Regions from separate parts of the Pseudomonas sp. NFX71 genome, predicted to be linked through region 2. Evidence: riboswitches for the same ligand, from Rfam matches in the RefSeq annotation. Region 2 holds a riboswitch; the other holds the start of a gene.
What was found. Region 2 has a riboswitch for cobalamin ahead of cobO (cob(I)yrinic acid a,c-diamide adenosyltransferase). Riboswitches for the same ligand answer to the same signal wherever they lie in the genome.

Region 1: it holds a riboswitch for cobalamin, as region 2 does, so the genes downstream of both, ACM1ZW_RS22715 (CbtB domain-containing protein) here and cobO (cob(I)yrinic acid a,c-diamide adenosyltransferase) in region 2, are expected to answer to the same signal.

The regions. Positions count from the first base shown of each region.
Region 1 covers NZ_CP182230.1:4,847,894-4,851,289, forward strand. The annotation lists gene cobM (precorrin-4 C(11)-methyltransferase) at 1-699, opposite strand, end outside; gene ACM1ZW_RS22705 (cobalamin biosynthesis protein) at 783-1,196, opposite strand; gene ACM1ZW_RS22710 (CbtA family protein) at 1,193-1,897, opposite strand; gene ACM1ZW_RS22715 (CbtB domain-containing protein) at 1,909-2,112, opposite strand; cobalamin riboswitch at 2,232-2,460, opposite strand; cobalamin riboswitch at 2,588-2,801, shown strand; gene cobW (cobalamin biosynthesis protein CobW) at 2,903-3,396, shown strand, end outside.
Region 2 covers NZ_CP182230.1:3,786,137-3,789,532, reverse strand. The annotation lists gene bluB (5,6-dimethylbenzimidazole synthase) at 1-53, opposite strand, end outside; gene ACM1ZW_RS17545 (cobyrinate a,c-diamide synthase) at 50-1,450, opposite strand; gene cobO (cob(I)yrinic acid a,c-diamide adenosyltransferase) at 1,447-2,058, opposite strand; cobalamin riboswitch at 2,138-2,373, opposite strand; gene ACM1ZW_RS17535 (hypothetical protein) at 2,528-3,112, shown strand; gene ACM1ZW_RS17530 (PQQ-dependent sugar dehydrogenase) at 3,181-3,396, shown strand, end outside.

The DNA of each region.
Region 1 (3,396 bases), 1.1 Mb from region 2:
ACTGAAGTGATCGCTACCCAACACCCGGCCCACCAGAATCAGCGCTGTACGCCGAAACCCCTTCGCCTCAACCTTCCCGGCAATGTCCGCAATCGTCCCCACCACCCAGTCCTGGTCCGGCCAGGTCGCCCGGTGAATTACCGCAATCGGACAGTCCGCGCCGTAATGCGGCAGCAATTCAACCAGGATTTTCTCCAGATGATTGACCCCAAGATGGATCGCCATGGTCGCCCCATGTTGCGCCAGACTGCCGAGCTCTTCACCCGCGGGCATCGCCGTCTTGTCGGCGTAGCGAGTCAGAATCACGCTCTGTGACACGTCCGGCAACGTTAGCTCCGCACCCAAAAGCGCTGCACAGGCCGCCGTGGCCGTGACACCAGGAATGATTTCAAACGGAATATCGAGCTCACGCAGGTAGCGAATCTGTTCGCCGATCGCGCCATAAAGGCTTGGGTCGCCAGAATGCACACGCGCCACATCCTGGCCATTGGCATGGGCAGTCTTGATCAGTTCGATGATCTGTTCCAGATGCAGTTCGGCGCTGTTGACCACCTGTTCGGCATTATGGCCTTCCAGTACGGCGGCAGGCACCAGGGAGCCGGCGTAGATGATCACCGGGCAACTGCGGATCAGCCTCTGGCCTTTGACGGTGATCAGTTCCGGGTCGCCGGGACCTGCGCCAATGAAGTAGACGGTCATCGTCGTTTCCTGTCAGAAAAAGGGCCTGGGCAAGGCTTCAGATGAAGATTGCTCATGATCGAAGGCGGGGATTATCGAGGATTTTACGCGGCGCACGCCAATGCCAGGGTGGCCTGGGCGTATTTCTGTCGCGAGATCAGCAGTTTTGCCGGTGCCTGAGCCAGTTGTTCAGCGAGGGCGAGGGCGGCGCTTTCGGCTACGCCATAGCAGCCAGTGCGCTCAAAAGCGATGTCCGAGCGGTGGCTGAGTTGTGGTTGATAACCGGCCAGTTGCTCACTGCTGAAATACATCAAGGGCAGCGCGAGTTGTGCGGCGAGCTCGATCAGGCCAGGTTCGTCGCGCTTCAGGTCGATGCTGGCCAGGGCCTTGATCTGGTGAAGTCCGATTTGATGCGCCTGTAACGCCTGATCGAGTAACGCCCGCAGCGTGCTGACAGGGCAGCCGCGCTGGCAGCCCAGGCCGACCACTAAAGTCGGCGCTGTGCTGGTCTGCGTCATGCGTGGTATTGGCCATCGCTTTTGCGGCGGAACAACCAGGCACTGATCAGGCCCAGGGCCAGCCAGAACGCCACGTTGGTCAGCTGCGAAGCGATTTTGAACTGGGCTTCCAGGGCTTCCGGCGCGAGCATCGAGTGCACTTCCGGTTGCGGGGCGCCAATGACGTGGGGAACGGCGAGAATCGCCACGCCCAGTACCTTCATCAGCCAGTGACGGCTGAACACGATCAGCGCGATGCCGACGGCGGTCGACGCTGCCGTGCCAATCCACCAGATTTGCCGTTGTGCCAGGTCCGCCGCGGCAGTGCCCGGCAGTTCCGGTGGCAGGCCGAGTGTCGGCGCCAGTACAAACGTCGCGTAACCGGCCAGGCCCCAGAGCAGGCCCTGGGAGGTTTTGGTCGGCGCACGCAAGGTGTAGAGGCCGGCGAGCATCAGGGCGAAACCTACGGCTACCACCAGGTTGCCGCCGGTCGTCGACAGCACGCGCTGCCAGCCGTCTTCCGGTTCCCAGGCTTCGGCATCGTGGGCGTGAGCGGCGGTGCCAGCGGCGTGCTCATGGACTTGAACAGCGGCCGGCTCGGATTGTTCGTAAGTCTCGGCCTGCAAAATCAGCGGTGCGACCCAGAAGCTTTGCAGCAGGGTCAGCAACAGGGCGGCCAGCAGCCCGGTGAAGCCTGCGGTTTGCGCGATACGCTTGATCATGTCGACAGGTCTCAATGGCACGGGAAGGCGGAGCTGTGACGGGTATCGTGCGCGGCATTGTGCACGGCTTCGATGTGCGAGAAACCGGCAAAATACACGAGGCACGCGCCAAGGATCGATGCGCATACGGCAGCGGTCAGGCGTTGGGTCAGGGTCGTGGTGGTGCTGGCGGTGCTCTTATCGGTGTTGCTGCCGGTGCTGCTGATGATCGACATGGCGCTTCCCTCTGGTCTGTCAGCGGGTGAATAGAGCGCATGGAAGACCCCTGCGAATCGGGCTCGCAGAGGTTCAAACAGCGCCCGCCCACCGCGGGTTTGTTATTCAGTGAACGTAATCGTCACTTTGTGTTGCGGGCCGGTCTCCGGGCTCGCGAGGGGCTTTGGCATCAGCCGAAACCTGCAAGCGTCACCTTCCCATGCCGAACTGCTGGCACAGTGGATCTGACGCTTCGCTCGCTTACCGTTGCGGGGGCAGCACCGGACTGACATGGCTTTGAGTAAAGCACATGATTCACCGGTTTCCCGTTTCACCCTGTGAAGGGCACCCGTAACAAGGCGTGTAGGAGAGCATGGGCGGGGGTTGGGCGTCAATTGGCAAGGGTTCTCAACTCGGGGGCAAGGGCAAGGAGTGTTACCTGTGGCGAGGGGATTGCAATCAACTGACGGACATTGACCCGCCCACGCACCATGCGTAGCCTTGCGCTTTCGAGGTTCTTCGGCGTTTGCCGAAGCTAAGAAGGGAACGCGGTCGATGCCGCGGCTGCCCCCGCAACTGTGAACGGTGATGTTCGCTGCCACGCCACTGCACGCTCCAGCCCTGGAGCCCGCGGGAAGGCGCAGCCAACGCCAGTCTAGCGACAGGCACACCGTCAGCCAGGAGACCTGCCTCGACACGAATTCTCACTACAACCGGGCGGGGTGATCCGGTGGCGAAATCTTCCGCGCGCCTGCCTGTGCAGCCGCGGTCGTCGTCCCGTATGCCCGCCACCTTGCCAAAGGGCATCCGATGAAAACACTGGCCAAACTCCCCGTCACCATCGTTACCGGCTTCCTCGGCTCGGGCAAAACCACTTTGCTGCGGCACATGCTCGACAACGCTCAGGGCCGCCGCATCGCGGTGATCGTCAACGAGTTCGGCGAACTGGGCATCGACGGCGAAATCCTCAAGCAATGCTCGATCGGTTGCACCGAAGAAGAAGCCAACGGCCGGGTCTATGAGCTGGCCAACGGCTGCCTGTGCTGCACCGTCCAGGAAGAATTCTTCCCGGTGATGCGCGAACTGGTCGCCCGTCGCGGCGACCTCGACCACATCCTGATCGAAACCTCCGGCCTGGCCCTGCCAAAGCCTTTGGTGCAAGCCTTCCAGTGGCCGGAAATCCGCAGCGCCTGCACGGTTGACGCGGTGATCACCGTCGTCGACAGCCCGGCCGTTGCCGCCGGCACGTTCGCGGCCTTCCCGGACCAGGTCGACGCCCAGCGTAAACTCGACCCGAACCTGGA
Region 2 (3,396 bases):
ATCGCGCGATACACTGCTTCCCGCTCGGCTTCACTGAATGCGTTGTCGGTCATGGCCTCATCGCTGGCAGGCCAGCTCCCACAGGGATCTGCGTTTCTTCAGGTAATACACGGTCAACTGTGGGAGCTGGCCTGCCAGCGATGGCAGCTTCACGGTCAGGCGCAAACAGCGCAGCTACAGCGTTCGGATTGGACGGGAAATAGAAATGCACATAGGAAGCCGTCATCCGCCCCTGCCGATAAACCGCCTCCGCTCCGCGCCCGCCGTTAGGACTGAGGCCACGGGCAATCGGCTCAAGTTCGGTGCTGGTCAACGAATGATGATAGGTGTGGCCGCGCAGCGAACCTTCGGGCAATTCCACCGCCTGCAACGCCAGCGCCGCCAGCCGTTTCTGCATCACCGCATCACCGGCCAGCAACCCCACCAGTTTTGCGCGAGTACCTTCGACATCGGTCAGCGAATCGAGCAGATACAGCATGCCGCCACACTCGGCCAGCAACGGTTTGCCCGCCGCATGGTGAGCGCGAATGGCGCCAAGCATGGAGGTGTTCTGTGCCAGCGCGACATGGTGCAATTCCGGGTAACCGCCCGGCAGATAGAGACTGTCAGCCTCCGGCAATTGCGTGTCGCGGATCGGCGAGAAGAATGACAATTCGGCACCCATGGCTCGCAGCAAATCCAGGCTCGCGCCGTAGGTGAAAGCGAAGGCTTCATCACGGGCCACGGCAATCCGTACACCGGCCAGCAACGGTTCGGCGGCGATCACTTCTGGAGCGGCGAACTCCACAGGTGGCGGCAGCGCAACGTCACAGCTGTTGGCCAGTGATTCGGCCGCCGCATCGAGACGCAGGTCGAGATCGTTCAACTCGCTGGCCTGAACCAGACCGAGGTGCCGACTCGGCAATTCAATCCCGGTCTCCCGGGACAATGCGCCGTACCAGCGCAAGCCTTCAGTCAGGCTGCCTTCAAGCAACTGCGCATGGCGCAAGGTGCCCACCCGGTTGGCCAGCACGCCAGCGAACGGCAGGTCCGGCTGATACTTCGCCAACCCCAACGCCAGCGCACCAAAGGTCTGCGCCATCGCCGTCCCGTCGATCACCCCGAGCACCGGCACACCGAAATGCCGCGCCAGGTCAGCGCTGGACGGCGTGCCGTCAAACAGCCCCATGACGCCTTCGATCAGGATCAGATCGGCTTCATCGGCGGCTTCCCACAACAGTCGACGACTTTCCTGCTCGCCGACCATCCACATGTCCAGTTGGTAGACCGGCGCACCGCTGGCGCGCTCGAGAATCATCGGGTCGAGAAAGTCCGGACCGCATTTGAACACGCGCACCTTGCGCCCCTGATTGCGATGCAAACGGGCCAGCGCGGCGGTGACGGTGGTCTTGCCCTGACCGGAAGCCGGCGCGGCAATCAAGACCGCCGGGCAATGACGTGGTTGACTCACAATTCGACGCCTTTTTGCGCTTTGATGCCGGCCTGGAAGGCGTGCTTGATGACGCCCATTTCTGTAACGGTGTCGGCCAGTTCGATCATTTCCGGCTTGGCGCCGCGACCAGTGACCACCACGTGCTGCATCGGAGGCCGCGCCTGCAAGTCGCTGAGCACCTGATCGAGATCGAGGTAACCGTGCTTGAGGGCAATGTTCAGTTCATCCAGCACCACCAGGCCAATCGACGGATCCTGAAGCAGTTCACGGGACACTGCCCAGGCGGCTTCGGCGGCGGCGATGTCGCGTTGGCGGTCCTGGGTTTCCCAGGTAAAGCCCTCGCCCATCACATGAAAACGCACCTGCTCGGGAAAGCGCCGGAAAAACAGTTCTTCGCCCGTGCTGTTGCGGCCCTTGATGAACTGCACCACGCCGCATTGCATGCCATGGCCCAGGGAGCGGGCGAGCATGCCGAACGCCGAGCTGCTTTTGCCTTTGCCGTTGCCGGTCAGCACCAGCAGCAGGCCGCATTCATTCGGCGAGTTGGCGATGCGTTCATCGATCACGGCTTTTTTGCGCAGCATGCGCGCCAGATGGCGTTCGTCACGATCGGGAGTATCAGTCATGGGGAGCTCTCCGTTGAGGCTGGATAACGGCGGGCAGGCACAAGAATAGACGGCAAGAAGCCTGGCATCGCCCACCGTGATGCCGCTGGATGGATCAGGCCGGTCTCCGGGCTCATGAGCGGCACTCCGCCTGACTGCGCGCCTTCCCATGCCGATATCGACACAGTGGCAACAATGCTCAGTCTTCACTCATTTACCGTTGCGGGGGCAGCGCCGGGATCGTGATTGTTCATGAATGGAACGAATGCACTCACCGGCTTCCCTGTTTCACTCTGTCGACCAAGGCCACAGAGCACCTGAAACAAGCCGCGAAGGTTAGAGGGTTGGGGGTGGAGCGTCAATTAAAGCCGGGACGCCGTCGGGCGATTAACTGCCGTTGATCAATTAACTGACGCCAATCTTGTGCCACACTCTCAGCAGTGATATCAAAGCGCCACAACCTGACAACACAATAACAAGGGTGAGCCACATGCAAGGCATGATCATCAGCAATCCGAAGCTGGAATTCCTGCGCCCGGTGCTGGAGCGCTGGTTTGACTGTATCGACCGTTACAACGCCGTGCGCGGCGATAACGACACGCCTTACTGGTACGACGAAAAAGCCAACCTCGGCTTGCTCTCCGCCGCCGCATGGACCGCGGAAATGGTCACGCTGCAACAGACACCGACCCGCAAACAGAACGAGGAAGGCGAACGCAACGCCCGCGCCGACCTGTTCATCGCCACCAGCGAAGAACGCGCCTACCTTCAAGCCACGCAGCGTTGGCCACGGGTCAACAACCTGAACCTGACACAGGCGCTGGCCGATATCACCAGCGACGCCAGGCGAATCAGCTACGCCAGTGACCTGAAACTCGGTTGCCTGTTCGTTGCACCGCAAAAAGCCCAGCATGGCGCCACCCCGGAAGAACTCCAGGACATGGTCGACGATCTGCAAAAGGAACACTCCTGCGCCGTCGCCTGGTATTTCCCCTATGCCTACCGCAAGTTGCGTAATGAAACGGGCAACTATCATCCTGGCATCGCCGTGCTGTTCAAGGAAGCCCGCGGCTGACCGGTTGAACCATCGCGGGTGTGCGCTTCTCTATTGATCAGGTCACTGCATTTATAGGGAAGATCAGCATGCACAAGCCCCCGTTCGTTCTCGTCATCGCCCTGGCCGGAGGGCTCGCCGCCTGCGGTGAAACCTCCAGCCTGCAAGTCTCCGACGGCACCGGCCCGTCACCCAAATTGCCAGAACCGAACAAAACCCTGATCCCGACGGTGAACATCGCCCCGGCAATCGGCTGGCCGGACGGTGCGAAACCCACCACCGCAGCGGGCACCCAGGTGGCGGCG